Regions from separate parts of the Azohydromonas sp. genome, predicted to be linked through region 1. Evidence: predicted binding sites of a transcription regulator. Region 1 holds the regulator's gene; each other region holds the start of a gene.
The links. Region 1 encodes NrdR, which represses ribonucleotide reductase genes. Its sites were predicted from a motif close to CACNANATNTNGTG; they were not measured.

Region 1 (9,694 bases):
GGAGATCATGGGCGGGATTGTAGGTGGCGGTCACGGTGGCCCCGGGGCCCGCCGGAGGTACCCCCGGCGCGGGCACACTACCTCATTCGCAGAGCCGTGAGCGGTACGCCTTCAAGTGGCCGCCGCGGATCCGGCCTCGCCGCTTCGCCGGCGGCGCCCCCCTGGGGGAGGCGCCGAAGGCGCTTCGGGGGAATCACTTCAGCATGCGCTCGACGTAGCGCGCGATCAGGTCCACTTCCAGGTTCACGCGCGAGCCGGCGGCCAGCGTGCCCAGCGTGGTGTGCTGCACCGTGTGCGGGATCAGGTTGATGCTGAACTCGCAGCCTTCGGCGCGGTCGTCGACGCGGTTGACCGTGAGGCTGACGCCGTTGACCGCCACCGAACCCTTGTAGGCCAGGAAACGCGCCAGGTCCTTCGGCGCCAGCACGCGCAGTTCCCACGACTCGCCCACCGGCGCGAAGTGGGTGACCTGGCCGATGCCGTCGACGTGGCCGCTGACCAGGTGGCCGCCGAGCCGGTCGTGGGCGCGCAGCGCCTGTTCCAGGTTCACCGTGCCGGTGCCGTCGAGCCCGGCGGTGCGCGCCAGGCTCTCGGCCGACACGTCCACCGTGAACTGCGACGCGGCGGCGTCGAGCGAGGTCACCGTCATGCACGCGCCGTTGAGCGCGATGCTGTCGCCGGGCACCGCCTCGGCCAGCCAGCCGGCGGGGGTCTCGACGGTGAGGCGGCGGCCGTGCTCGCGGCCGCTGCCCAGCGGGGTCGACGCGGCGATGCGGCCGACGGCGGTGATGATGCCGGTGAACATGGCGGCGATTGTCGCAGGGCGGCGGGCGGGCCGCCGGGCAGGGCGGCGGGTGGGGCGGCGGACGGGCCGTTGGGCGGGCCGGCCGGCGGGGCGGGCGGCGTGCGTCAGGCGCCTGCGCGGTCGACCTCGGCCGCGCACGGCAGCCGTGCGACGATGCGCAGGTCGTCGCCGACGCGCTCGACGGCGTGCCAGCGCAGCGGCAGCGCGTCGGCCAGTTGCTCCAGCGGGCCGAAGGCGGCCATCTCGCGGCCGATGCCGATCAGCTTGGGTGCCAGGTACACCAGCAGCTCGTCGACCCAGCCGGTGCGCAGCAGCGACGCGTTGAGCTTGTGCCCGGCCTCGACGTGCAGTTCGTTGACGCCGCGCCGGCCCAGGTCGAGCAGCATCGCCGCCAGGTCCACCTTGCCGTGCGCGTCGGGCAGCGCCACCAGTTCGGCGCCGCGCTCGCGCAGCGCGGCGGCGCGCCCGGCGGCAACGACGGTATCGGCGGCATCGACGGTGTCGGCGCCGTGGGCGCCGTGGGCGCCGTCGGCGGCGTGGTAGATCAGTACGTCGCCCGGCGGCTGCAGCAGCCGGGCGGTGGGCGGCGTGCGCAGCCGCGCGTCGACCACCACGCGCAGCGGCTGCAGCACCGTGGGCACGTGGCGCACGTCCAGCCGCGGGTCGTCTTCGAGCACGGTGCCGATGCCGGTGAGCACCGCGCCGGCGCGCCGTCGCCACGCGTGGCCGTCGGCACGTGCCGCCTCCCCGGTGATCCACTGGCTGACGCCGTTGGCGAGCGCCGTGCGCCCGTCGAGCGACGCGGCCACCTTCATGCGCACCCACGGCCGGCGGCGCCGCATGCGCGAGAAGAAGCCGATGTTCAGCTCGCGCGCCGCGGAAGCGACGTCGGCGTCGGCCTCGCCCGCCATCTGCACCGCGACGCCCGCGGTGCGCAGCCGCGCGAGGCCCTGGCCGGCCACCAGCGGGTTCGGGTCACCGACCGCCACCACCACGCGGCCGACGCCGGCGTCGGCCAGCGCGTCGCAGCAAGGCGGCGTGCGGCCGAAGTGCGCGCAGGGCTCGAGCGTGACGTACACCGTGCTGCCGCGCGGGTCGTGCCCGGCCGCGCGTGCGGCCTGCAGCGCGGCCACCTCGGCGTGCGCGCCGCCGGCGCGCTGCGTGAACCCCTCGGCCGTCCAGCCGGCGCCGACGATCACGCAGCCGACGCGGGGGTTGGGGTCGGACAGGGCGATGCTGCGTTCGGCCAGCGCCAGCGCGCGCTGCAGGTGGGCGCGATCGACGGCGTCGTGCATTGGCGCAGTCTAGCGGCGGCGCCGGGCGCTGCAGGCGGGGCCAGACAGCGCAACGGGCGCCCGCAGGCGCCCGTGGAGAAGGCTAGCCGTTCGGCGCCGACGATCCGCTCGGGCCGTCGCCCGGCTGCGGATCGCGGCGCGCCCCGCGGGTCAGCCGCGCCGACGCCGGCGCGAGGCCGCCAGACCGGCCAGCGCCAAGCCCGTCAGGGCGAGGGTGGCGGGCTCGGGCGCGGGGTTCGGGTCGATCGGATCGCCGGCGATGGTGATGCCGTCGAAGGCGAGTCCGCTGTCGTAGATCTGGTCGGCCCAGTTGACGACGCCGAACTCGAGGTAGTAGTTGCCGGCGTCAGGAATGGCGTAGTCCATCTCGATCCAGCCGGTCTGACCGCAGCCTTGGCCGATGCCGGCGAAGCACGCGCCGCTATAGCCACCGAGCGGGCTCCAGATGGTCTTGCCATCGATGATCTCGGTGGTTGCCGGTGCCAGCGTGACTCCCGCGGCCAGTCCGGGCAGCCCGAACCCGGGCACGGTATCGCCGGTCGGGGTGGTGCGCGCTGTGAACAGGATGGTTTCCGCCGTGGTGCCGGTGTTGATGAGCTTCACCCAGGAGTACTCGATGTACCCGGAGCCATCGGACGTGACGTAGTTGAAATAGAAGTTGAGTGCGTCGCCGCTCGCGGCACCGAAGGTCGGCGATCGAGCCACCGAACTGTTGGTTTCAGAGCCGATGTTGAGGTCGCCGTTGTTGCCGGTGGCGCCACTTGTGGACACGTAGCCGTAGTCGCCGCCTTGCGGCGATGCCGTCACGTCGCCATCCGCGCCCAGTGTGCCGCAATGGCTGCCGCCGACGCAGGTGTAGCCGGCCGGCAGGGGTGCCGCCGCGGCCGACCCGCCGGCCAGCATGGCGGCGGCGGCCAGACTGGCTGCCGCCAGCAGCTTCAATCTCGGTTTGTTGCTCATCTTGGTTTCCCTTCAGGAGTGAACTCGCGACCATGAATGCCCAAACCGTCGCTGCGCCCGACACGGCTGTCGCGAAGGCCGTCGCACCGCGCCGCCAGAACGGTTCGATGGATTGGATGCAGATTCCGTGCCAGACCACAAGGGTCGTAGGAATATCTTTAGATTCAATTACTTATCGCCGGTCCCTGAGCTGCCTTCATGGCCACCGCGGGCGGGCGCGCAAAGTTGTAAGAAAACTTGACAGGCGACGCCGCCGTACCGTGGGCTTCGGCGCACCGCACCCTCATGGCACTGATGTGCTGCGGAGCTGATGAACCGCGGCCCCGGATCGGTCGTCGATGCGCGCTACAGCGAAGGCTGGTGATGCCAGGTGGTGCCGTCGACGTACGCCGTCGCGGCGTCGTCGTCGGGGCAGTCGAACGGCGTGCCGGCCGCACCGGCGCGGATGACGAGGAAGTTCTGGTTCAGCAGCGGCGCGTCGACACCGCGTTTCGACGCGTCGGGCGCCGGCGCGCCGTAGTCGAGCGGGTGCTCCTGGTTGCGCATCGCCGGCGTGCCGCTGCCGACCGCGCGGTGGTCGCGGTACGGGGTGTAGCGGCACACGCGGTACGCCGTGTCGGTGGCGTCGGCGATGCTGGCCGCCAGCTGCAGCCCGAGCACCCGCGAGCGCCCCGACCAACGCGGCGGGGTGTCGGCCGGGTCGACCGGCACGGCGCAGAAGTAGCGCACGCCGGACGCGTCCTGTTGCTCGTGGCAGGCAACGCTCAGCACCGACGGGTGCGTGCGTTCGACGACCACCTGCACCGGCAGCGCCGCGCTCGGCGGCAATTCGGCGTCGGCGCCGGCGGGCTGGGCCGACCCGGTGGCGAAGCGCACGTGGCCGCGCAGCAGGAACGCCGTGACGGCCGTGCAGTCGATGGTCGTGCTGCAGATCTGCGTGATCACGCCGGTGGCGTCGTCGAACACCCACGACACCGTGCCGCCGTCGGGCTGCGGCGGCGTGAACCGGCTGGTGGAGCCTTCGTCGACCGCCTCGATCGGGATCGCCGGGTGCCGGCCCGCGGGGCCGCCGAGCGGTGCGCCGGTGCGCGCCAGCCGCAGCGTGCCGGCCAGTTCGGGCGGCACCGCGGTGATCGTCGTGCTCAGCCGCACCGACTGCGGCTCGGTGCCGTCGCGCGCGAGCCACTGCACGTCGACCACCAGCGTCTTCATGCGCGGCGCCGCGGGGGCCGACGCGGCGTCGGCGGCGGCGTCGACGACGGTGCGCGTCAGCGTGAAGGTGGTGTTGGCGTCGGTGCTGTCGGCCGACTCGGGCGGCAGGCTGTCGATGTCGGTGTAGTCGACCTCGTCGGCGACCTCGCCGGTGGCCACGTAGGCGCGCCACTGTTCGACGGCCTGCTGCGCGATGCGCACCGCCTCGCTGCGCTGCCGCGCGACGTCGCCGGTCTGGCGCAGCGTGCTCTGCAGGCCGACGTAGGCGATCATGCCGAAGGTCATCACCGCCAGCGCGACCAGCGCCTCGATCAGCGAAACGCCGCGTGCCGGGCGTGCGCGGTGCGCGGCGGCCATCAGAAGTCCCTCCAGCTGCCCGGCACGCGCACGAACGAGCCGTGGGTCTTGTGCAGGCGCGACAGCGTCGCGGCGTCGTACTCGACGGTGTGCGGGCCGGTGCCCGCCAGCGTCAGCGCCGACTCGGCGACGACGGCGCCGCGCACCGTGGCCGCCACCCCGCCCCACTGCGCGCCGGTCAGGTAGACGACACCGTTCACCACCGCGCCGGCCTGGCTCGCCGTCAGATCGCCGTTGACGACCAGCAGCGCCGGCTCGGCGGCGGTGCCGATGGGTTCGGGCGTGTCCAGGTCGAGGTTGCCGCCGATCCAGACGACGCGGCCCGGGTCGAGCCGCACGAGGTCGCGCACGGCGGCGCCGCTGCAAGTGGGGCTGCAGGTGAGTTCGACGGCGGCCGGCTGCTGTCGGTACGTGTCGCGCCCGGCGCCGAACACGCCGGTGAACATGCGATCGGGCGTGAGCGACGGGTCGGACAGGCGCGGGTCGTTCTCGACCACCGACGCTTCGGTCGGCGTACCCGGCGCGGAAGCCAGCAGCAGCGGCGTGCCCTGGAGGGCGGCATCGCCGGTCAACACGGTGATGCCGGTCGTGCCGTGCACGCTGTTGATCGCGCGCAGCAGGCTGGCGCCGACGTCGAGTTCGCCGCGCACGCTGAGCGCCGCCGCCGGCGGCGCGGCGAGCGCGCCCTTCAACGCGGCGAGCACCGTCACGCGCGCCTGCGCATCGCCCGGCGAGGTGGCATCGGCGCACACCTGCCCGGGGGTGGTGTCGAGGCGCGTGCAGCCGGTGGCCTCGACGCGGACGACGCCCGCGGGATACGGTGGCTCGGCCGGGTTGTCCGGCGCGTCGTGGAAGCGCACGCGGAAGGCGGGGAACGGCCCGGCGCCGGCGGGTTCGGCGAGCGCGGGGGCGGCGGCAGCGGGGCAACTGCAGCGCCAGTCGCTGCCGTCGAACACGCAGGCCGGGCGCAGCGGTTCCTCGGCGGTGCCGTCGGCGTCCTTGTCGTACTTCAGCGCGGTGACCAGCCCCGTGTCGGCGGCGATCTGCAGGTAGCGCTGGCGGAACGCGGTGTCGGTGGTCGATGCGTCGACGTGAGGCTGGCACTGGGCGTCGACGCGCCCGGCGTTGAGCATCGTCAGCGCCCACTCGATGCCGGCCTCGGCGGCTTCGAGCGCCTGCGTCGAACGGTACTGGTTGGCCGAGGTGCGCTGCTCGAAGATCAGGTTGCGGCCGGTGTAGCCGGCCACCAGCGCGACGACCAGCAGCAGCAGCAGCACGACGACGAGCGCCGCCGCGCCGCGCTGGCCGGCGCGCAGGGGGGCGCGGAGGGTGGCAGGGCGGCGGGCCGGTGTCATGGCGGGCACGGCAGCACCTCAGGCGGGGCACTGGCCCTGCGCGTCGTCGTTGCGCACGCGCACGACGGTGCGCAGGCTGCGCTGCACGGCGGGGTCCGAAACCGCCTGGCCGGTGATGTCGACGATGAATTCGCGCACCGTCAGCGTCGGGCAGGCGGGTTCGGCGACGCCGCCGCACGGCGTCGCGCAGGCCAGCACCAGCGTCTGGTGGTTCGGGGTGACGGCGAATGCGGTGACGCGCAGCGTCTTCGGGTCGGTCAGTTCCTGCCAGCCCGCCTCGCCCATGCGCGTCTTCAGCGCGGCGCCTTCGAGCTTGAAGCCGAACGGGCCGTCCTCGCCGGAGTTGCGACGGTAGCGGTAGCCGACCTGCGTCGCGCCGGCTGTCGTCGGGCTGACGCTGGCGTAGGGGTTGGGCTGCGGCACGGCGTCGGGCGTCCAGATACCGCGGTCGGCCCACTGCCAGTGGCTCGCGCGGCGCAGTTCGCGCGTGACGATGTCGGCGGCGGCACGCAGGTCCTGGTGCACCTGCGTCTCGAGCAGCAGGCGCCGGTTGTCGGTGAGCTGCGTCGACGTGAGCATCGCCGCCGAGGCCACCACCAGCAGGCCGACGGCGATGCCCACCATCAGTTCGACGAGCGAGATGCCGCGCTGCACGGCACGGCGCGACGGTCGGCCGAGGTTCCGGGTCAGCACGAGGCGACTCCCTTGACGCCGCCACCGGGCGAACACACCGTCGGACGCCCCGAGCGGCCGACGGTGGTCCTCAGCGAACGCGCGTCGTCGATCGACGCGAACACTTGCACCTCTTCGAGTCGCACGGCGACCAGGCGGTGGTCGACGCGCAGCGCACCCGTCTCGGCGATGAAGCCGAACGACGCTGGCTGATTCTCGGGCAGCGTCAACCGCACGCCGGTGCCGACCGGCACCTGCACCGTGCGGATCTCGACCGTGTGGGCATCGGTGCAACTCGCGCCCGGAGCCTGGGTGCAGTCACAGGTCAGTTCCCAGTCGGCGTTCGTGATCATGTAGATCGTGTAGCACGACATGCTCGCGTCGTCGGCCAGCGTCTTGAAGTGGATGTAGACGTCGCCGTTGCGGCTGGCGGCCTCGGTGCGTGCGTACTGCAGGTCGGTGACCAGTTGCGCGTTCACGCCCTTGAGCCGCTGCACCCGCATGTAGTCGACGAACGACGGCGCCGCGAGCATCAGCAGGATGGCGATGACCGCGATCGCGATCATCAACTCGACCAGCGTGAAGCCGCGGCGGTGCATGGTCATCGGGCCCAGCAACGGTTCGAGGCCGACCAGTCGAAGTCGGCGTCGGCCGCGTCGGCGGCACCGGCGCCGGCCGAACCATAGGACAGGTTGCCGCCGGCAGCGCGAATGCGCAGGCGCTGGCAGTTGCCGTCCTTGGCCTGCGACGAACCCTCGGCCGGCACGGCGGTGACGGCGTAGCCGGTGGCGCCGGCGTTGCCGACGGACAGCGTGTAATGGCCCTTCGGGCTCGCGGCCGTCATGCCCAGCCCGGGCGTCTCGTCGTCGGCCGCGTTGGTCAACGATGCGGCGTAGGCAGCGTGGTTGCCGCGCCAGCGTTCCTGCGCCTGCTGCACGGCCGACAGCGCCTGGTACGCGTCGGAGCGGCGGCTCTTGCGGATGGCGTCCTGAAACGCGGGCAGCGCGACCGCGGCCAGCAGCGCGACCACCGCGACGGCGATCATCGCCTCGATGAGCGTGAAGCCGCCGGTGGCCAAGGGCACCGGCGTTTGCGTCCCAACGCGTGACATAGTTCACTCATTATGAAGGGGACCGAGGGCTCGATCCGAGCGCCGTCCGTCGGTGCAGATCGACCGCTGGTCGTCGGCGCCCTGGTCGCGCTCGAGTCTCAGCACAGGGGGTAACCCGGCAGCCCTGGCGCCGGGGTGCACGAGCGGGTGCGTCCCATCACGTTGACGATCTGCCGCAGCTCGGTGCCGTCGGCGATCCGCACCCGGATCGTGGCCGTGGGCGTGACGGTGCCATAGGTCGGGTCGATGGTCATCGCCTTGACGTTGGCCTTCAGCGTCAATCCACCGTGGCCGGTGACGTGTGCCGCACGCAAGACCTGCCCGGCGCCACTGCAGGTGACGGCACCGTGGGGGTCGCAGGCGCAGGTACCGACGTTTCCGGTATGGGCGACATAACAGCTCGCCGCGTCGCCGGCGAAGAAGCCGATGCGCACCGTCTCGTTGCGCGCCACGGCCAGGCTGCGCGCGTGCTGCACGTCGGTCTCGAACTGCAGCGCGACGCCCTCGAGGTGGCGGCGCTGGCGCATCTGCTCGAACGACGGCATCGCGGCGCCGAGCAGCACGGCGATCACCGCGAGCACGACGGCGGACTCGACGAGGCTCACGCCGCGTTGAAGGCAGGCGAGGCGGACGCGGCGCGGACGTGGCTGGCGGGTCATCGCGGTCTCCGGTGGGCGGTGGCGGACGACCTCAATGTAGGCAGCGGCCTTGCGTGCCGCGCCCCGCGACGGAGGGTGTCGGCGGGGGGAAGACGGGGGACACCGCTTCGGGGCCCCCCGGGCGGGGGACGCCCGTCGTGACGGGGTTCAGATGTCGCGGATCAGCTGCCTGAACTCGTCGACGTCCTCGAAGCTGCGGTAGACGCTGGCGAAGCGCACGTAGGCGACCTTGTCGATGCGCTTGAGCTCGCGCATCACCAGTTCGCCCAGGCGGCTCGAGGCCACCTCGCGCGCGCCGCTGGCGAGCAGCTTGTCCTGGATGCGCTCGAGCGCGGCGTCGACCTGCTCGGTGCTCACCGGACGCTTGCGCAGCGCCAGCAGCATCGACGCGCGCAGCTTCTCGGGGTCGAACTCGACGCGCGAGCCGTCCTTCTTCACCACCGCGGGCAGCGCGATCTCGGGGCGTTCGTAGGTGGTGAATCGCTTGTCGCAGTGCAGGCAACGCCGCCGGCGGCGGATCACCCCACCTTCGTCGGAGTCCCGGGTCTCGACGACCTGGGTCTCGTCGTGGCCGCAGAAGGGGCAGCGCATGGGGGCTCAGCGACGGCCGACGCCGGGCCGCCCCGAGGCGGCCGGCAGCCCCCTCGGGGGGCGGTGCTGCGGCGCAGCCGCAAGCCCGGGGGTCATCGATACACCGGGAACTCGCGCGTCAGCGCTGCCACCTTGGCGCGCACCGCGGCGATGTTCGCCTCGTCGCGAGGCCGGTCGAGCACGTCGGCGATCAGGTGCGCCGTGCGGCGCGCCTGCTCTTCGCGGAAGCCGCGCGTGGTCATCGCCGGCGTGCCCAGGCGGATGCCGCTGGTGACCATCGGCTTCTGCGGGTCGTTCGGGATGCCGTTCTTGTTGCAGGTCATGTGCGCGGCACCGAGGATGGCCTCGGCCTCCTTGCCCGTCAGGCCCTTGGGCCGCAGGTCGACGAGCATCACGTGGCTCTCGGTGCCGCCGCTGACGATGCGCAGGCCGCGCTCGATGAGGGTCTGCGCCAGCACCTTCGCGTTGGCCGCCACCTGCTGCTGGTAGGCCTTGAACTCGGGGTCCAGCGCCTCCTTGAACGCCACCGCCTTGCCGGCGATCACGTGCATCAGCGGCCCGCCCTGGATGCCGGGGAAGATCGCGCTGTTGATCCTCTTCGCGATGGTCTCGTCGTTCATCACGATGATGCCGCCGCGCGGGCCGCGCAGGCTCTTGTGCGTGGTGCTGGTGACCAC
Region 2 (9,694 bases), on a different contig from region 1:
GGGCATGGTCGACATCACGCGCCCGGTGGCCGACTGGGTGCGCGCCAGCGGCATCGCCACCGGGCTGCTGACGCTGTTCGTGCGCCACACCTCGGCCAGCCTGCTGATCCAGGAGAACGCCGACCCCGCCGTGCAGCGCGACCTGGAGCGCTTCTTCGCGCGGCTGGTGCCCGACGGCGACGCGCTGTTCGAGCACCGCAGCGAGGGCGACGACGACATGCCGGCGCACGTGCGCAGCGCACTGACCGCCACGCAGCTGGCGGTGCCGCTGGTGGACGGGCGGCTCGTGCTGGGCACCTGGCAGGGCATCTACCTGTACGAGCACCGCCGCCGCGCGCACGCGCGCCAGGTGGTGCTGCACCTGATCGGCGACTAGGGCGGCGGGCGCGGGACGGCCGGCCCGCCCTCAGGCGTCGCGACGCAGTTCGAAGCGGTCGAACATCGCGCCCAGCGCGTCGAGCGTGGTGCGCGCGGGGTAGTGTGCGCTCACCGCCGGCAGCGGCGCGGTGGCGCCGGCGGGCCGGCAGACCTGCAGCGCGTAGCGGCGCACGCCGGCCGCGGCCAGCGACGCGCCGAGCGCGACGAGCGCCGCGTCGTCGAGCAGCGCCGGGTGCGCGGTGGTGCGGCACTCGAAGTCGACGCCGGCAGCGAGCAGCGCCGCCAGCGCGGCTCGCGGCGCGCGCGTGCTGCCGGCGACGCCGGTCACGCGGTCGTGCGCGGCGGCGTCGGCCAGCGGCGCCTTGACGTCGAAGCCGACCCAGTCGACCGACGGCAGCACCGCGGCGAGCCGGCGCGGGTACAGGCCCGCGGTGTGCAGCCCGACGCGAAAGCCCAGCGCGCGCACCGCCGCCATCGCCGACGGCAGCGCGGGGTCGAGCGTCGGCTCGCCGCCGCTGAACACCACCGCGTCGACCAGCCCGGCGCGGCGTTCCAGCCAGCGTGCGAACGCCGGCCAGCCGCCGGCATGGCCGGCGCCGTCGCGCGGCTGCAGGTGCGGGTTGTGGCAGTACACGCAGCGCCACGGGCAGCCCTGCACGAACACCACCGCGGCGAGCGCACCGGGGTAGTCGATGGTCGTGAACGGCGTGACGCCGCCGATGCGCAGCGCGCCGGCGCGCGTGTCGGCGGTCGCGTCGGCGGTCGCGTCGATGGTCTCGACTTCGGCCGCGATGGTGGTCGCGAGGTCCATCGTGCTGCGCTGGCGGCGCGGCGCAGCGCGCCGCGGGCGCTTCAGTGCGCGAACGCGCACTGCTCCTCGAAGTACACGCGCTCGGCGAACTCGCCCTTCTTGCCAGTGTTGAACGACGACACCGGGCGGTGGTAGCCCATCACGCGGGTCCACACCTCGCAGCGCTGGCGCTCGTCGTCGGCGAGCGTGACTTCGGTGGCGGTCTCGGGGGCGAACGTGGTGTCGCTCATGCGCGGTGCTCCTGTGCGGGTGGAGGGGAAGGACGGGACGGGTGGGGTCAGGCGACGGCCAGCCGCGCGCGTTTGGCCGCGAGCCGCTCGTCGTCGCACTTCGGGCAGAAGTCGTGGCGCCCGCGCAGGTAGCCGTGCGTCGGGCAGATCGAGAACGTCGGCGTGACGGTGACGTACGGCAGGCGGAAGCGCGACAGCGCGCGCCTGACCAGCTCGCGGCAGGCGTCTGCGCTGGACAGCGGCTCGCTCATGTACAGGTGCAGCACGGTGCCGCCGGTGTACTTGCGCTGCAGCTCCTGCTGGCGCTCGAGCGCCTCGAACGGGTCGTCGGTGAAGCCCACCGGCAGCTGCGAGCTGTTGGTGTAGTACGGCTGCTCGGGCGTGCCGGCCTGCAGGATGCCGGGGAAACGCTTGCGGTCTTCCTTGGCGAAGCGGTAGGTGGTGCCCTCGGCCGGCGTGGCCTCGAGGTTGTACAGGTGGCCGGTGTCCTCCTGGAACTGCACCATGCGCGCGCGCACGTGGTCGAGCAGGCGCAGCGCGAACGCGTGGCCCCACGGCGTGGTGATGTCCTCGCGGTCGTGCGTGAAGTTGCGGATCGCCTCGTTGATGCCGTTGACGCCCAGCGTCGAGAAGTGGTTGCGCAGCGTGCCCAGGTAGCGCTTGGTGTACGGGAACAGCCCCTGGTCGATCAGCCGCTGGATGACCTTGCGCTTGATCTCGAGGCTGTCGCGGCCGATCTCGAGCAGCTGGTCGAGCCGCGCGAGCAGCGCGGCCTCGTCGCCGGCGAACAGGTGGCCGAGCCGCGCGCAGTTGACGGTGACCACGCCGAGCGAGCCGGTCTGCTCGGCCGAGCCGAACAGCCCGTTGCCGCGCTTGAGCAGCTCGCGCAGGTCGAGCTGCAGGCGGCAGCACATGCTGCGCACCATGTGCGGCTCGAGGTCGGAGTTGAGGAAGTTCTGGAAGTACGGCAGCCCGTAGCGCGCGGTCATCTCGAACAGCGCCTGCGCGTTCGCGCTGTCCCAGTCGAAGTCCTTGGTGATGTTGTAGGTCGGGATCGGGAACGTGAACACGCGGCCCTTGGCGTCGCCGGCCATCATCACGTCGATGTAGGCGCGGTTGACGAGGTCCATCTCGCGCTGCAGCTCGCCGTAGGTGAACGCCATCTCGACGCCGCCGATCACCGGCACCTGCTCGCGCAGGTCCTCGGGGCAGGTCCAGTCGAACGTGAGGTTGGTGAACGGCGTCTGCGTGCCCCAGCGCGACGGCACGTTGAGGTTGTAGATCAGCTCCTGCAGGCACTGGCGCACCTGCGCGTAGTCGAGGCCGTCCTTGCGCACGTACGGCGCGAGGTAGGTGTCGAAGCTGCTGAAGGCCTGCGCGCCGGCCCACTCGTTCTGCAGCGTGCCGAGGAAGTTGACGATCTGGCCCACCGCGCTGCTCAGGTGCTTCGGCGGCCCGGCCTCGACCTTGCCCGGCACGCCGTTGAGCCCCTCGTGCAGCAGCGTGCGCAGGCTCCAGCCGGCGCAGTAGCCGCTGAGCATGTCGAGGTCGTGCACGTGAATGTCGGCGTCGCGGTGGGCGCGGCCGACCTCGGGCGGGTAGACGTGGTCGAGCCAGTAGTTGGCCACCACCTTGCCGCTGACGTTGAGGATCAGCCCGCCCAGGCTCCAGCCCTGGTTGGCGTTGGCGTTGATGCGCCAGTCGCGCTGCTGCAGGTACTCGTCCATCGCCGACTGCACGTCGACCAGCGTCTTCTTCGCGTCGCGCAGCTTGCGGTGCTGGTCGCGGTAGACGGTGTAGGCGCGCAGCGTGCGCCGCCAGCCGGCGTCGAACAGCGTCGCCTCGACCTGGTCCTGGATCTGCTCGATCGCCGGCGTGACCGCGCCGAGCGCCGCCAGCCGCGGCAGCACGCCGTGCAGCGCGAGGCGCTGCGCCTCGTCGGCGCCGAACTCGCCGGTGGCGGCGCCGGCGCGTTCGATCGCGCGGGCGATCTTCGCGGCGTCGAAGGCGACGACGCGGCCGTCGCGCTTGATCGCGTGCGTGATGGCGGTGTGCGCGGCGGTGTGCATGGCCCTCCCTCGTGTCCCCAGATCTAGTGTGCGGGGCGCAGCCTACCCACTACATCTAGTGTCGGCAATGCGGGGTCGGCACCGTCGGCGCGATTCTTTGACCTGGCGCAGAGCGGCGCGCGGCGCGGGCTGCGGGGTTTCACCGAGACGGTGGCGGCGGCGCCACGCCCGCCCCCGCCGCGGGCGCGGGTATGCTGGCCGCGCCGCACCGCGACCTCGTCCCCCATGCAGACCTTCGACGCCGAGGCCACCCGCGCCGCGCTGCCCTTCGAGCGGCTGGTGCCGGCGCTGCGCGCGCAGTTCGCCGCCGGCTGCACGGTGCCGCCGCGCCACGTGCACGAGGTGGCGGCCGGCGCCGAGACGATGACCTCGCTGATCATGCCGGCGTGGACCGCGCGGCACTACGGCGTCAAGACGGTGAACATCGCGCCGGGCAACGCGGCGCGCGGGCTGCCCGGGCTGCACGCCGCGTACCTGCTGTTCGACGCGCTCAGCGGCGCGCCGCTGGCGCTGATGGACGGCGCGGTGATCACGTCGCGCCGCACCGCGGCGGCGTCGGCGCTGGCCGCGTCGTGGCTGGCGCGCGGCAACGCCAGGCACCTGCTGGTGGTCGGCGCCGGCGCGGTCGCGCGGCTGCTGCCGGCGGCGTACCGCGTGGTGCGGCCGATCGAGCGCGTCAGCGTGTGGGCGCGCCGCGCCGAGGCGGCGCAGCGGCTGGCGGCACTGCTGCGCGACGACGGCTTCGACGCGGCGGCGGTCGACGCGCTCGACGCCGCGGCGGCCGCGGCCGACGTGGTCAGCTGCGCGACGCTGGCCACCGCCCCGGTGGTGCAGGGGCGCTGGCTGCGCGCCGGCAGCCACCTCGACCTGATCGGCAGCTTCACGCCGGCGATGCGCGAGGCCGACGACGACGCGTTCGCCGGCGCGGCGATCTACGTCGACACCGACGAGGCGCTGGCCAAGAGCGGCGAGCTGCTGGGGCCGATGTCGCGCGGGGTGTTCGCGCGCGACGCGGTGCGCGGCACGCTGGCCGCGCTGGCGCGCGGCGAGGTGCCCGGGCGGTGCGACGCCACCGAACGCACGGTGTTCAAGTCGGTGGGCACCGCGCTCGAGGACCTGGCGGCGGCGACGCTGGTGTGGTCGACGCGGCGCGGATGACCGGGATGCGACGCGACGTCGACCTCGCGCACGCGAGCCGCCTCGTCAACCACGGGCCGACGGTGCTCGTCGGCAGCGCGCACGGCGGGCGGCGCAACCTGATGGCGGCGGCGTGGTCGATGCCCGTCGAGTTCACGCCGCCGCGCATCGCGGTGGTCGTCGACAAGAGCACGTACACGCGCGAGCTGGTGCTCGCCGCGGGGGCGTTCTCGCTGAGCGTCCCGGCGCGCGCGCTGGCCGACCTGACCTTCACGGTGGGCAGCGCATCGGGGCGCGACGGCGACAAGTTCGCGCGCTGGGGCATCGACAGCTTCGACGGCCCGGTGCTCGGGCTGCCGCTGGTCGAGGGCTGCGTGGCCTGGCTCGAGTGCCGGCGCATCGCCGAGCCGCACAGCGAACGGGCCTACGACACCTTCTTCGGCGAGGTCGTCTGGGCGCAGGCCGACGCGCGCGTGTTCGCCGACGGGCGCTGGTCGTTGCGCGACGACAACGCCGACCTGCACACGCTGCACCACCTCGGCGGCGGCGTGTTCGCGTGGCCGACGCGGACGGTGCGCGCACGGGTGCTGCCGCAGGTCGACCGCACCGGCTGACCCGCGGGTCGTGCCCCGCATCGAAGGACGGCCGCGTCGATCGTCCGGGCGTGCGTCGGTGGCGACTGCGTTGCCGGCGTCGAGCGGCCGCCGCGGGCGCTTCGGGGGTGGTCTCCTCAGACCTCCGGGCGCCGCCACAGCCACAGCGCGACGCAGGCCATGAAGGCCGGCACGCCGAGCTGCAGCCACAGCGGCAGCGGCGACAGCGCGAGCACGACGGCGCTGGCCACCATCATCAGCGACGCGCCCCACTTGGCGCGGCGCGGCACCGCGCCGTGGTCGCGCCAGCGGCGGATCGCCGGGCCGTGCTTCGGGTGGTTGAGCAGCCAGTACTCGATCCACGGCCAGCCGCGGCCGCCGGCCCAGGCGGCCACCAGCAGGAACGGCACCGTGGGCAGCCCGGGCAGCACGACGCCGAGCATGCCCAGCGCTACGCACAGCAGCGCGAGCGCGCGCCACAGCAGCTGGGTCACCGGGCACGGCAGCATCGCCGCATTCTGCCCGGCGTGGGGCATCACGCCGCCTTGACGAAGTCGATCACCACGCCGCCCGGCTCGCGCTGGCGGTAGGTCACCGCCACGGTTTCGCCGTAGCGACGGGCGAGCTGGTCGAGCAGCGGCAGCGGGTCGTGGTCGTTGACGAAGCGCATCGTCTCGCCGGGGTGCAGCGCGTCGAGCGCGCCGAAGATCGCGGCGTGACGGAAACGCTTGGCGATGCCGCGCGCGTCGAACGGGTAGATCGCGTCGGGCGACAGGTGCAGGTGCACGGTGCTCATCGCCGCCGTCCTCAGCCGCCGCAGCTGCCGCAGCAGTCGCGCCCGGTCTTGCCGATGCGCACGCGCCAGGTGTCGGGGCCCTGCTCGAGGTAGTCCCAGCTGAACTGGCCGTGGCGCTCGGCGGCGAACTGGTAGTACAGCGGCTTCGGGTCGTGGTCGTTGACCAGCTCGAAGGCGTCGCCGGCCTTCAGGCCGTCGAAGGTCGAGAAGATCAGCGGATGGCGTTCGCGCGGGACGATGGTGCGCACGTCGACGGTGGTGCTCATGCGGGTGGGCTCCTGGTGGGGGGGGGTGGACGGTCTTGAAGATCGATCGTGAATGTATCTATGCTAGGTCGCGCGGGCGCGGCGTCCTTGCGCTGGTTCAAGTTTTGCGCGGCGCAGGCGGCGGCCGGTCGGGGCGCGGGCGGATCATCCAGGGCGTGAAGCGCCACAGGTACGCGGCGAACGCCGCGACCCAGGCCAGCGCCGACGCCTGCAGCAGCAGCGGCGACGCCGCCGAAGGCCACAGCGCCGCGAGCCGCAGCGCCACGGCCGCGATCACCAGCCAGTAGCTGGCGACCATGCTGCGGTCGAGCTCGAGCGCGCGCCCGAGGTGGCCCAGCGCGGTGCGCGTGACCATGCCGATGATCAGCACCGAGAAGCCGGCCATCGCGACCAGGTGCACCGGCCAGGCCGAGCGCATCGGTACGCCGGCGGCCTGCGCCGCCGCGGCGAGCAGCCCGATGCCCAGCCCCGCGTACCCGGCATACAGGATCCACAGGATCGGCCGCGCGCGCACCGCGGCCGGACGCCACGCGAGCACCTGCCACAGCGCCAGCGCGCCGGCGGTGCCCGCGCCGGCGGCGAGCAGCCACGGCCAGCCGGCGAGCAGCGCGACCACCGCGACCGCGCCTGCGACGAGCTGCGCGCGCGCGGTGTCGTCGTGCATCGGGATCTGCAGCCCGGCGACCGCGCGCATCGCGAAGAACGGGATCACGCGGCGCGCGACCAGCAGCGCGATCAGCGCCATCACCAGCAGCCCGGCGTTGAACGCGCGCAGCGTCGCCGTCCAGTCGTCGAGCGACGCGAGGAACAGCGCGTCGGCGACCCCCAGGCCCAGCATCATCGGCGGCACGACGTAGTTGCGCCGGTTGCGCGTGCGCCAGACGACGCGCGCCATCGCCGCGGCGGCGACGGCGAAGAACAGCAGTTCGGCCGCCGCGGCGACGTGGAACGCGGCGGGGGTGCCGACCAGGAAACCCGCCCGCGCCACCGCCCACAGCGCCAGCGCCGCCCCGAGCCCCGCGCCGGCCAGCGGCACCTGGCCGGTCCAGTTGGCGCCGGCGGTCAGCAGGAAGCCGACCGCGATCGTCGCGACGAATCCCCACAGCATCTCGTGCGCGTGCCAGGCCACGCCGGCCAGCGGCCCGGCGAGCCAGTGCGGCGCGAACACCCAGATCGCGATCGACACCAGCGCCCAGCCGGTGCCCGCGAGGTACAGCGGGCGGAAGCCCAGTTCGAGGAAGGCGCGCCACGACGGCGCGCCGGGGCGCACCGGGGCCGGTTCGCGCAGGGGGATCAGGCGTTGCATCGCAGCGCGGCTCTAGAAGCTATACGCATAGTGTATCTTCTGGATCGGCACGTCGTCGGCAGGGTCGTCGAAACGGTCGTCACGGGGGTCAGGTCGACGCAGGGGCCTTGGCCGGCGCGGCGCCGTGCGACGGCACGAACGCGTCGGAGTAGCAGAAGTTCTCGTCGAGCCCCTGGGCGACGAAGGCCGGCACCGCGGCCTCGATCATGCGCACCGAGCCGCAGGCGTACAGCTCGTAGCCGGCCATGTCGGGGAAGTCCTCGAGCATCGCGTGGTGCACCAGGCCGCGCCGCCCCGGCCAGGGGTCGTCGGCGGCGACGTCGGACAGCACCGGCACGAAGTGGAAGTTGTCGTGCTCGCGCTGCCAGCGCTCGGCGAGTTCGGCCTGGTACAGGTCCTTGCGCTCGCGCACGCCCCAGTACAGCCACATCGGACGGCGGATGCCGCGCGCGAACGCGTCCTCGACGATGCTCTTGATCGGCGCGAACCCGGTGGCGCCGGCGATGAACAGGATCGGGCGCTGGCTGTCGCGCAGCGTGAAGCGGCCCAGCGGGCCCTCGAACTCGATCGTGTCGCCCTCGCGCATGCGCTCGAAGACGTGGGTCGTGAAGCGTCCGCCCGGCACCAGGCGCACGTGCAGCTCGATGTGCGAGTCGTCCTGCGGCGCGTTGGCGAACGAGAACGCGCGCTTGGCGCCGTCGTCGAGCACGATGTTGATGTACTGGCCGGCGGCGAACGGCAGCCGCTGGCCCTGCGGCAGTTCCAGGCGCAGCTGCATCACGTCGCCGCTCAGGCGCTGCATGCTCACGACGCGCGCGCGGTGGCGCCGCGGCGCCTCGGCGGCCAGCAGCGACTCGGCCGCGACGTCGACCTCGACCTCGATGTCCTCCAGCGGCGTGGCGCAGCACATCAGCGCCTGGCCGCGTGCGCGCATCGCCGCGGTGAGCGCCGCCTCCTGATAGTTGCCGTGGTCGACGCTGCCGTTGAGCACCGTGCACACGCACACGCCGCAGCCGCCGGCGCGGCAGTCGTAGGGCAGCGCCAGCCCGGCGCGCAACCCGGCCTCGAGGATGGTCTCGCCGCCGCGCGCGCTCACCGCCACGGCCCCGGGGTGCATCGTCATGCGATGCGCCTGCGCGGCGCCGCCGCGCCGCGGCGGCAGCCACGGCTGCAGCAGCAGCAGCGCGGTCGCGCCGAGCACCAGCGCCCACAGCGCGGCGGGCTGCCAGACGTAGACCAGCGGGTACAGCAGCAGCAGGAACCAGTCGAGCTCGAGCGCGGTCGGCGCCACCGCCATCTGCGCCGCGCCGCCCTGGCTGACCACCGGCTGCACCGCGGCGAGCACCAGCAGCGTGGCCACCGCGGCCAGCGCGATCGGCCGCGGCGGCTGCGTGCTCGCCTTGGGCACGCGCTGCACGTGCACCCACATCAGCAGCAGCGTCACCAGCGGCACGCCGATGTGGATGAACACCAGCAGCGAGAACAGGCGGTCGCTGACGTTGGCGTCGACGATGAAGTTGCGCACCAGCGTGCCGCCGAAGCCGGGCAGCCACTCGAGCCACTCGAAGCTGGCGACGGTGACGAACTGCGCGAGCTTGTCCCAAGGCAGCATGTAGCCGTTGGCGCCGGCGATGTACACCAGCCACAGCAGCGCCACGCCGGTGACCCACGAGAACCAGCGGAAGCCGCGCAGCCGGTCGTAGGCCCAATAGCGCGCCAGGTGCACGAGCATCGTGACGACCATCGCGTCGGACGCGTAGCGGTGCACGCTGCGCACGACGCCGCCGGCGTACCACTGGCCGTGCGTCAGCGCCTCCACCGACCGGTACGCGCCCTGCACGCTGGTGTCGAAGAACGCGTACAGGTACAGCCCGGTGCCGGCGATGATCCAGAACAGGAAGAAAGTCAGCGCGCCGAGGTGGTACAGCGGGTTGAGCTTGTCGCCGAAGGCGCGGTTGAACACCGCCTCGGCGCGCATGAACACGTAGCGCAGCGCGCGCTTCGGGCCGAATGCCATCGTCGGGCTCCTGCGGCGGCGTTCAGCGCTGCGGGGCGCGCATCGCGCGCAGCACGACGACGACGAACAGCAGCCCGCCGACGATCGCGAT
Region 3 (9,694 bases), on a different contig from region 1:
TTGACCTCGACGGCCGGGCGGTGACGCGCGACGTCGACCGGCTCGCCGTGCGCCCGCGCGTGCAGGCGACCGTCGTCGAGCCGCACATCGAAGCGCGAGAACAGCATGCGACGCACCGCCATCTCGTAGATCAGCGCGTTGAGCCACTGCGCGAGCAGCAGTTCGTGGTCGGCGGCTTCGCAGGTGATCGGCACCGACTCGTGCGGCGCGACGCGTGCCGGGTCGGTGATCACCGCCGTCAGCGCCACCGCCGCCTGCTCGAAGGCCTGCGCCTCGGTCGTGCCCAGGCCGCGCACGCCGACGTCGGCGTCGTGCTCGAAGTGCTCCCAGCGGGGCGCGCCGGCCGTGGTCATGGGCGCGATGCTGCCACCGAAAGCGAAGAAGCCCCGCGGTGCGGCGACCGGCGGGGCTTCGGCAGGGGTCTGGTGGCGCTTCAGGGACTCGAACCCCGGACCTGCGGATTATGATTCCGTCGCTCTAACCGACTGAGCTAAAGCGCCTGAGCGGCGCATTATAGCGGCGGCCCCGCAGCCGGCTTCCGACCCTTCCGGATCCCTCGATGTTCAGCTTCTTTCGCAAGAAGGCGCCGCCGCCGGCTGCGCCCGAGACCGCCGCTGCGGCCGTGCCGACCGCCACCGCGAATGCAGCGGCTGCGCCGGTGGACGTCGCTGCGCCGCCGCCGTCCGGCGGTGCGGTGCCTGCCGCCGAGCCTGCCGCCGCGCCTGCCGCGTCCGCACCGCGTGCCGGCTGGCTCGACCGCCTGCGCGCCGGCCTGCGCAAGACCGGCAGCAGCATCACGCAGGTGTTCACCGGCACGCGCATCGACGACGCGCTGTATGAGGAGCTCGAGGCTGCGCTGCTGATGGCCGACGCCGGGATCAAGGCCACCGAGTACCTGCTCGCCGACCTCAGGCGTCGCGTGAAGGACGCCAAGGCCACCGACCCGCAGCAGGTCAAGGCGCTGCTCGTCGATGCGGTCTCCGAGTTGCTCGCGCCGCTGCAGAGGCCGCTGGTCATCGGTGGCGAGGGCGCCGACGCGACGCCGACGGTGATCATGGTCGTCGGCGTCAACGGTGCCGGCAAGACGACGAGCATCGGCAAGCTCACGCGGCACCTCGCCGACGCCGAGCAGAAGGTGCTGCTGGCGGCCGCCGACACGTTTCGCGCCGCGGCGCGCGAGCAGCTCGCCGTGTGGGCCGACCGCAACCGCGTCGAGATCGTCGCGCAGGCCGGGGGCGATCCGGCGGCGGTGACGTACGACGCGGTCGTCGCCGGCCGCTCGCGCGGCTGCGACGTGGTCATCGCCGACACCGCCGGGCGTCTGCCGACGCAGCTGCACCTGATGGAGGAGCTCAAGAAGATCCGGCGCACGATCGGCAAGGCGCAGGCCGGTGCACCGCACGAGGTGCTGCTGATCGTCGACGGCAACACCGGGCAGAACGCGCTGGCGCAGGTCAAGGCGTTCGACGACGCGCTGCAACTCACCGGACTGGTCGTGACCAAGCTCGACGGCACCGCCAAGGGCGGCGTGCTGGCGGCGATCGCGCTGTGGTCGCGCGAGCGCGCGCAGCGCGACGCGGCGCACCGGCCGTTGCCGGTGTACTTCATCGGCGTCGGCGAGAAGCTCGAGGACCTGCAGACCTTCGACGCGCGCGAGTTCGCACAGGCGCTGCTGGATTAGAGGCCGCCACTGGGCGGCCCGGCGCGCAAGCCGTGGTCAGCGGCCGAAGCCCGGCGGCAGCAGGCCGCCGGGGCCCTTCATGCCGCCCATGCGCTTGAGCATCTTCGCGAGCCCGCCGCCCTTCATCTTCTTCATCATCCCCTGCATCTGCCCGAACTGGTTGAGCAGGCGGTTGACTTCCTGCACGTGCACGCCGGCGCCGGTGGCGATGCGGCGCTTGCGGCTGGCCTTGATCAGCTCGGGCTTGCGTCGCTCGAGCGGGGTCATCGAGTGGATGATGCCCTCCATGCGTCGCACCTCGCGCTCGGCGCGGTCCATGTCGACGGCGCCGGCCTTGGCGGTGAGCTGCGTCGGCAGCTTGTCGATCATGCCCGACAGGCCGCCCATGTTCTTCATCTGCTGCAGCTGCAGCAGGAAGTCGTCGAGGTCGAAGCCGTCGCCCGACTTGACCTTCGCGGCCAGCTTCTCGGCGGCCTTCAGGTCGACGCCCTGCTGCACCTGTTCGACCAGCGCGACGATGTCGCCCATGCCCAGCACGCGCCCGGCGTGGCGCTCCGCGTCGAACACCTCGAGGCCGTCGAGCTTCTCGCTCACGCCGGCGAACTTGATCGGCGCGCCGGTAACCTGGCGCACCGACAGCGCGGCGCCGCCGCGCGAGTCGCCGTCGAGCTTGGTCAGGATCACGCCGGTCAGCGGCAGCGCTTCCTTGAACGCCTTGGCGGTGTTGACGGCGTCCTGGCCCTGCATCGCGTCGACGACGAACAGTGTCTCCACCGGGTTGAGCGCCGCATGGAGCTCGCGGATCTCGGCCATCAGCGCCTCGTCGATCGCCAGCCGGCCGGCGGTGTCGACGAGCAGCACGTCGTGGTAATGCCTGCGTGCGTGGTCCAGCGCCGCCAGTGCGATGTCGCGCGGCCGCTGCTCGGGCGCCGACGGGAACCACTCGGCACCGGCCTGCTGCGTGACGGTCTTCAGCTGCTCGATCGCCGCGGGGCGGTAGACGTCGGCCGACACCGTGAGCACCTTCTTCTTGCGCTTGGTGATCAGGTGCTTGGCGAGCTTGGCGGTGGTCGTGGTCTTGCCGGCGCCCTGCAGGCCGGCCATCAGGATCACCGCCGGCGGCTGCGCCGCGAGGTTGAGGTCGGCGCCGGGGCGCAGCGCGCCCTGCGCGTCGACCTCCCCCATCGTGCGCGCGAGTTCCTTGTGCACGATGCCCACCAGCGCCTGGCCGGGGTTCAGCGAGCCGACCACCTCCTGGCCGAGCGCCTTGTCCCTGACGCGCGCGATGAAGTCGCGCACCACCGGCAGCGCGACGTCGGCCTCGAGCAGCGCCATGCGCACCTCGCGCAGCATGTCCTGCACGTTGCTTTCGGTGATGCGCGCCTGGCCGCGCATCGTCTTGACCAGGCGCGACAGGCGGTCGGTGAGGGCGGAGGCCATCGGGCGGGGCGGCGGCCGGGAGCGCGGCGTGAACGGTGCCGCGGGGCCGCGAAAGTACACTGACCTGATGATTCTATCGTTCGGGTCCACCGGCTCCGACGACGTCTGGACGTGGGCGCCGGCGGTCGCGGCGATGGTCGCGTACCTGCTCGCGCTGCTGCCCCAGGGCGCGGCGCCGCGGCTGCCGAACGTGGGCCTGGCGGTGGGCTGGCTGCTGCACGCGCTGGCGTTGGTGGTGGACATCGCCGGCGTCGGCGCGCCGGGTGTCGGTGCGCGCTTCGGCTTCGCGCCGGCGCTGTCGGCCACGGTGTGGATGGTCGTCGGCGTGCACCAGGTCGAGAGCCGTCTGCTGCCGCTGCCGGGGGTGCGCCGCCTGCTCGCCGTGTCGGCGCTGGTGGTGGTGGCGATGGCCGCGCTGTTTCCCGGCGAGATGCGGCCCTCCGCGGGCTCGGCCTGGCTGCCGCTGCATTGGCTGCTGGGCATCGTCTCCTACGGGCTGTTCGGCGCGGCGGTGGCGCATGCGCTGATGCTCGACGCCGCCGAGCGCCGGCTGCGCATGAAGACCGTGCCGGGCCACGGGCCGCTGGGGTTGCCGCTGCTGCGTCTCGAGCGGCTGACTTTCCGCTTCGTCGACGCCGGCTTCGCCGTGCTCAGCGCGGCGCTGCTGGTGGGCATGGTCGCGTCGCTGGGCACGCCGGGGCTGTGGCGATGGGATCACAAGACGGTGTTTTCGCTGCTCGGCTGGGCGACGCTGGCCGGGCTGATTACCGGGCGTCACCTGCAGGGCTGGCGCGGCCGGCGCGCGACGCGCTGGCTGTACGCCGGCGCGCTGCTGCTGGTGCTGGCCTACGTCGGTTCGCGCTTCGTGATCGAAGTGCTGCTGCAGCGCGGGGGATGACGCGATGGCCAAGTACCTGGTGGTGCTGATCGTCGTCGCACTGGTGCTGTGGCTGATGTTCGGTCGGCGGCGCCGCGACACGCCGCCGCGCGGGCGTCGTGCGGCCAGGGGCGCGCCCGAGGGCATGGCGCGGTGCGCGCACTGCGGCGTGCACCTGCCGCGCAGCGAGGCGCTGCTGCTCGGCGGGCGCACCTACTGCTGTGCCGCGCACCGCGACGCCGGGCCGCGCGACGATGCCTGAACCCGACGTCGCCGCGCCGACACCGCAGCGCCGCCCCGGCGACCGCCGTCGCGGCGGCGACCGTCGCCGGGGCGATCGCCGCGGCGCCGAGCGCCGCGCGCCGCTGCAGGACTTCGACGCCTCGTGGTTCGCGGCGCTCGGCGTCGACACCGCGTCGCCGGCGGCCGACGACGCAGAGTCGCGTTTCGCCGCCGGCTGGGCGGACGCGCAGGCCGCCGATAGCCGCTTCCTGTCGCGACAGGCGCGGCGCGTCGCGACGCAGGGGGCGACCGCGTTCCAGCGCATCTACCGCACCTTCCTCGCCGCGCGCGCGGCGTTGGGGGTCGCGCTGGCGGCGGCGCTGGTGGCCGGCCACCTGCTGGGGCTGCGCACTGCGGCGCTGCCGCTGGCGCTGAGCGGCGCCTACGCACTGGCCGCGGTGGCGACCTGGTGGTGGCCGCCGCGGCACGACGGCGCCGATGCGTCCGGGACCGCGCGGCTGGGCCGGGTGCCGTGGCTGGCGACGATCGGTGTCGACCTGCTGGTGTTCTCGGCGCTGTACCTGTTCGAGCCGTCGTCCAACCTGAACTACTTCGCGCTGCTGGTGCTGCCGGTGCTGATGGCCGGCGTGCTGACCCGCCGCATGGCGGCACTGGGCACCGCGGCGGCGGTGACGCTGCTGCTGCTGGCCAACGGCTGGCGACTCGTGCTCGCCGGCGCCGACCCGGCCAGTGCAATCACGCCCGCGGGGCTGGCCGGCACGGGCCTGTTCATCGTCACGCTGATTGCCGGCGAGGTGGCGGGGCGCCTGGCGCGCGAGGAACTGACCGCGCGAGGCAGCCTCGAGATCGCGCGCCAGCAGGCGCAGCTGAACCGGCTGGTGATCGACGAGATGGGCGAGGGCGTGCTCGTGCTCGACCGGCGCGCACGCGTGCGCAGCGCCAACCCGTCGGCGCGCCGGCTGCTGGTGGGCGAAGGGCTGGCGCCTGCGGCGCCGTTCGCGTTGCACGACGTGCCGGCCTGGGCGGCGCTGGTGCAGGCGGTCGAGCGCGCCTTCCGCGACGGGCACTGGCCCGACGCCGGGCGGGACCTGCGGCTGGACTTCGGCGGCGGGCACGGTCGTTCGCTGCGGTTGCGCGTGCGCTTCACGCGGCGCCGCCCGGTGGCGGGCGAGGACGAGGTCGACGCGGCGGCGGCGCCGGCGCACGAGGACCTGTGCGTGCTGTTCATCGAGGACGTGCGCAACGTGCTCGCGCGCACGCGGCAGGAGAAGCTCGCCGCGATGGGGCGCGTGTCAGCGGGCATCGCGCACGAGATCCGCAACCCGCTGGCAGCGATCGCGCAGGCCAACGCGCTGTTGCGCGAGGACGCGCTGGCGCCGGCACAGCAGCAGCTCGCGCGCATGGTGGCCGACAACGTCGAGCGCCTGAAGCGCATCGTCGACGACGTGCTCGAGGTCGCAACCGGGGCGTCGGCCGCGCCGCAGGCGGTCGACGCGGCGGCCGAGGTCGACGCGGTGGTGCGCGACTGGGCGACCACCGCAGGGCTGCCGCTGGGCGACGCCAGTCGCCTGAGGCTGACGCTCGCACCGGGGCCGCTGCACGTGTGGTTCGACCCCGAGCACCTGCGCCGCGTGCTCGTCAACCTGCTCGACAACGCACGGCGCCACGCCAGCGACACCGCCGGCGCGATCGTCGTGACGCTCGCGCAGCCGGTGCCGCAGGTGGTGCGGCTGAGCGTGGCCAGCGACGGTGCGCCGATCCCCGCCGACGTCGAGCCGCATCTGTTCGAGCCGTTCTTCTCGACGCGCAGCCGCGGCAGCGGACTCGGCCTGTATATTTGCCGCGAGTTGTGCGAACGATATGGAGCGAGCATCGACTATCGCCAGCGCCCGCCGGGCCAGCGCCACCGCAACGAGTTCGTGATGACGATGCGCGCCACCCACGCGCCGTCGGCATGAATGCGACCGCGGCCGGCCACGGTCTGCTCGTCGTCGACGACGAGCCCGACCTGCGCACGCTGTACGAACTGACGCTGGTGCGCGAGGGCTACGCCGTCGAGACCGCCGACAACGTCGCCGAGGCGCTCGAGCGGCTGCGCGGGCAGCGCTACAGCGCCGTGATCACCGACATGCGCCTGCCCGACGGCAGCGGGCTCGACGTGCTGCACTGGCTCGAGTCGAACGCACGCGCCGAGAAGGCGGTGGTGATCACCGCCTACGGCTCGGCAGAGAACGCGGTCGAGGCGCTGAAGGCCGGCGCCTACGACTACCTGACCAAGCCGGTCGACCTGCGCCAGTTCCGCGCCGTCGTCGCCTCGGCGCTCGGTCTTGCGCCCGCGGCGGTGACCGCCGCGGCGCGACCGCCACCGTCTGCGCCGCCGTCTGCGCCGGCGAGCGCGCTGCGCAAGCTGGTCGGTCGCACGCCGGTGATGCAGCAGGTGCGCTCGCTGGTCGAGAAGGTCGCGCGCAGCATGGCGCCGGTGCTGGTGCAGGGCGAGTCGGGGACCGGCAAGGAACTGGTGGCGCGCGCGATCCACGACGTCAGCCCGCGCGGCGCGCAGGCCTTCGTCGCCGTCAACTGCAGCGCGATCCCGGAGGCACTGCTCGAGGCCGAGTTCTTCGGCTACCGCAAGGGCGCGTTCACCGGTGCCACCGAGGACCGCGAGGGCTTCTTCCAGGCCGCGCACGGCGGCACGCTGTTCCTCGACGAGATCGGCGACCTGCCGCTGGCGATGCAGAGCAAGCTGCTGCGCGCGATCCAGGAGCGCTCGGTGCGCCCGGTCGGCGCCACCGGCGAGACGCCGGTGAACGTGCGCATCGTCAGCGCCACGCACAAGGACCTCGCGGCCGAGGTGCAGGCCGGGCGCTTCCGCCAGGACCTGTACTACCGGCTCAACGTGATCCAGATCTGCGTGCCGCCGCTGCGCGAGCGCATCGCCGACCTGCCGGAGCTGTGCGAGGCCGTGCTCGCGCGGCTCGCCGCCGACGCCGGCGTCAGCCCGCCGCCGACGCTGAGCGCGGCGGCGCTATCGCTGCTGGCGCGCTATCCCTTCCCCGGCAACGTGCGTGAACTCGAGAACCTGCTGCACCGCGCGGTCGCGCTGTCGGGCGGCGACGTCATCGACGCCGCGGACCTCGGCCTGCCCGAGGTCGCGCTGGCCGACGCCGAGCCCGGGATGCAGGACGCCGTCGAGGTCGCGGCCGCGCCACCGCCCGACGGCACCGCGCCGCTACCGCGCGACCTCGTCGCGCACCTCGACGCGGTCGAGCGCGAGATCCTCGAGCGCGCTCTCGAGCGCCACCGCTACAACCGCACCGCCGCCGGCGCCAGCCTCGGGCTGACGTTGCGCCAGATGCGCTACCGCATGGCGCGCCTCGGCGTCGACCCCGGGGACCATGGCGGTGAACGGCGCGATCCCGGCTGAGTCCCGCCGCGCACGCGGTTGGTCGCAGGGGTGGTGGCGCGGCGCGCGGCGCTGCGCGTCGCCGAACTTCGGCCCGCGGCCCCCGGGCACGTCGATCGACCTGGTGGTGATCCACTCGATCAGTCTGCCGCCCGGCGTGTACGGCGGCGACGACATCGAGCGACTCTTCACGAACCGGCTCGACGCCGACGCGCATCCCTACTACGAGCGGCTGCGCGGGCTGAGGGTGTCGGCGCACTTCCTGATCCGCCGCGACGGCGAGCGCGTGCAGTTCGTCTCGTGCGACGAGCGCGCCTGGCACGCTGGCGCGTCGCAGTGGCGCGGGCGCGACGGCTGCAACGACTGGTCGATCGGCGTCGAGCTCGAAGGGCTCGAGGCCGAGCGCTTCGAGCGCGCGCAGTACCGCTCGCTGGCCACGCTGTTGCGCGCACTGTGCCGGCGTTACCCGGTGCGCGAGGTGGTCGGGCACGAGCACGTCGCACCGGGTCGCAAGGCCGACCCCGGCCCCGGCTTCGACTGGGCGTTGCTGCAGCGCCGGCTCGCGACGCCCACCGCCGCTGCCGCGCTGGCGCTGCCGGCGCTGGGCTGAAGGAAGCGCCACCTCGCACGCGCTCGGCGCCTCCGGCTCGGGCGGGACGCGCCGGCAGCACCGCAGGCCCGGCGGTCACTCGAGGGTCGTGCGATCGGCCATCGCCGGTGCCGGCGCCGCAGCGATGGCCGGCGCGAGTCGGGAGGGATTCGGCGGCCTCGCGCCACCCGGGCATTCCCGCATCGCGGCACACCATATCTAGTGCTGTAAGATCCCGGCAACCCCTAGATGTAGTGTTCGTTGTCCACGATCACTCCAGCGCGTTTCCACATCCTTGTCCACAACCGCCGGTGCGCGGACCGCCGAGCGGCCGCGCGCTGTGGCGCCTCGCGCCGAGGCCCGGGGGGGCGAGGCACACCGACGACCCGAGAGAGGAGCTCCATGCACAACATCGCCGCCAGCCCCGTCAGCACCACCTTCGTCGCCGCCGCGCAGCCGTCGTCCGTCGCGCCGGTCAGCGCTTATCACGGCTACCAGATCATCCGCCGCAACGGCGCGGTGGTCGCCTTCGAGCCGAACAAGATCGCGGTGGCGCTGATGAAGGCCTTCCTGGCGGTGCACGGCACGCAGGGCGCGGCGTCGGCGAGCGTGCGCGAGACCGTCGACGAGCTGACCGAGACGGTGGTGCGCGGGCTGCTGCGCTCGCGCCCCGGCGGCGGCACGTTCCACATCGAGGACGTGCAGGACCAGGTCGAGCTCGGCCTGATGCGAGGCGGCCACCACGAGGTGGCACGTGCCTACGTGCTGTACCGCGAGCGCCGCGCGCAGGAGCGCGCGAAGCAGGCGCAGACCGCCGCGCCCGCGGCGCCGGCGTTGCACGTCACCGACGTGCGCGGCCAGCGCTTGCCGCTCGACGAGGCGAAGCTGCAGGCGCTGATCGCCTCGGCCTGCGAGGGGCTGGGCGACGAGGTCAGGGCCGAGCCGATCCTCGCCGAGACGCGCCGCAACCTCTACGACGGCGTGCCGCTGGCCGAGGTGCACAAGGCGGCGATCCTCGCCGCGCGCACGCTGATCGAGCGCGAGCCGGGCTACACGCGCGCCACCGCACGGCTGCTGCTGCACACGATCCGCCAGGAGATTCTCGGCGAGGAGACGACGCAGGCGCAGATGGCCGAGCGCTACCCCGAGGTCTTCCCGCAATGCGTGAAGAAGGGCGTGGCCGCCGAGCTGCTCGACGACAAGCTGCTGCAGTTCGACCTCGCCCGGCTGGGGGCCGCGCTGAAGCCCGAGCGCGACCTGCAGTTCGACTACCTCGGCCTGCAGACGCTGTACGACCGCTACTTCCTGCACGTCGACGAGCAGCGCATCGAGCTGCCGCAGGCGTTCTTCATGCGTGTGGCCATGGGCCTGGCGCTCAACGAGATCGACCGCGAGGCGCGCGCGATCGAGTTCTACGACGTGCTGTCGACCTTCGACTTCATGAGCAGCACGCCGACGCTG

Region 2: PKC53_RS16245 (ribonucleoside triphosphate reductase) is a predicted target of NrdR. The motif match lies at 3,536-3,549, and genes of this name have one in related genera.
Region 3: PKC53_RS14530 (ribonucleoside-diphosphate reductase subunit alpha) is a predicted target of NrdR. The motif match lies at 8,445-8,458, and genes of this name have one in related genera.

The regions. Positions count from the first base shown of each region.
Region 1 is NZ_DAOKZA010000058.1:13-9,706, reverse strand. Features, by position in the region: gene ribBA (bifunctional 3,4-dihydroxy-2-butanone-4-phosphate synthase/GTP cyclohydrolase II) at 1-9, opposite strand, end outside; gene PKC53_RS16600 (riboflavin synthase) at 194-805, opposite strand; gene ribD (bifunctional diaminohydroxyphosphoribosylaminopyrimidine deaminase/5-amino-6-(5-phosphoribosylamino)uracil reductase RibD) at 910-2,100, opposite strand; gene PKC53_RS16590 (NF038132 family protein) at 2,251-3,060, opposite strand; gene PKC53_RS16585 (pilus assembly protein PilV) at 3,406-4,629, opposite strand; gene PKC53_RS16580 (PilX N-terminal domain-containing pilus assembly protein) at 4,629-5,984, opposite strand; gene PKC53_RS16575 (prepilin-type N-terminal cleavage/methylation domain-containing protein) at 6,003-6,677, opposite strand; gene PKC53_RS16570 (GspH/FimT family pseudopilin) at 6,671-7,261, opposite strand; gene PKC53_RS16565 (type IV pilin protein) at 7,258-7,740, opposite strand; gene PKC53_RS16560 (GspH/FimT family pseudopilin) at 7,866-8,426, opposite strand; gene nrdR (transcriptional regulator NrdR) at 8,574-9,017, opposite strand; partial or broken gene glyA (serine hydroxymethyltransferase) at 9,110-9,694, opposite strand, start outside.
Region 2 is NZ_DAOKZA010000055.1:6,531-16,224, reverse strand. Features, by position in the region: gene PKC53_RS16260 (secondary thiamine-phosphate synthase enzyme YjbQ) at 1-376, shown strand, start outside; gene PKC53_RS16255 (anaerobic ribonucleoside-triphosphate reductase activating protein) at 407-1,189, opposite strand; gene nrdD (anaerobic ribonucleoside-triphosphate reductase) at 1,231-1,419, opposite strand; gene PKC53_RS16245 (ribonucleoside triphosphate reductase) at 1,467-3,488, opposite strand; gene PKC53_RS16240 (ornithine cyclodeaminase family protein) at 3,714-4,646, shown strand; gene PKC53_RS16235 (flavin reductase family protein) at 4,652-5,239, shown strand; gene PKC53_RS16230 (YbaN family protein) at 5,356-5,727, opposite strand; gene PKC53_RS16225 (DUF2249 domain-containing protein) at 5,754-6,014, opposite strand; gene PKC53_RS16220 (DUF2249 domain-containing protein) at 6,026-6,280, opposite strand; gene PKC53_RS16215 (NnrS family protein) at 6,378-7,586, opposite strand; gene PKC53_RS16210 (FAD-binding oxidoreductase) at 7,675-9,603, opposite strand; gene PKC53_RS16205 (cbb3-type cytochrome c oxidase subunit I) at 9,626-9,694, opposite strand, start outside.
Region 3 is NZ_DAOKZA010000043.1:2,481-12,174, reverse strand. Features, by position in the region: gene PKC53_RS14575 (archease) at 1-353, opposite strand, end outside; tRNA gene PKC53_RS14570 (tRNA-Met) at 424-500, opposite strand; gene ftsY (signal recognition particle-docking protein FtsY) at 560-1,681, shown strand; gene ffh (signal recognition particle protein) at 1,718-3,121, opposite strand; gene ccsA (cytochrome c biogenesis protein CcsA) at 3,189-4,019, shown strand; gene PKC53_RS14550 (PP0621 family protein) at 4,024-4,260, shown strand; gene PKC53_RS14545 (PAS domain-containing sensor histidine kinase) at 4,253-6,199, shown strand; gene PKC53_RS14540 (sigma-54 dependent transcriptional regulator) at 6,196-7,665, shown strand; gene ampD (1,6-anhydro-N-acetylmuramyl-L-alanine amidase AmpD) at 7,637-8,254, shown strand; gene PKC53_RS14530 (ribonucleoside-diphosphate reductase subunit alpha) at 8,636-9,694, shown strand, end outside.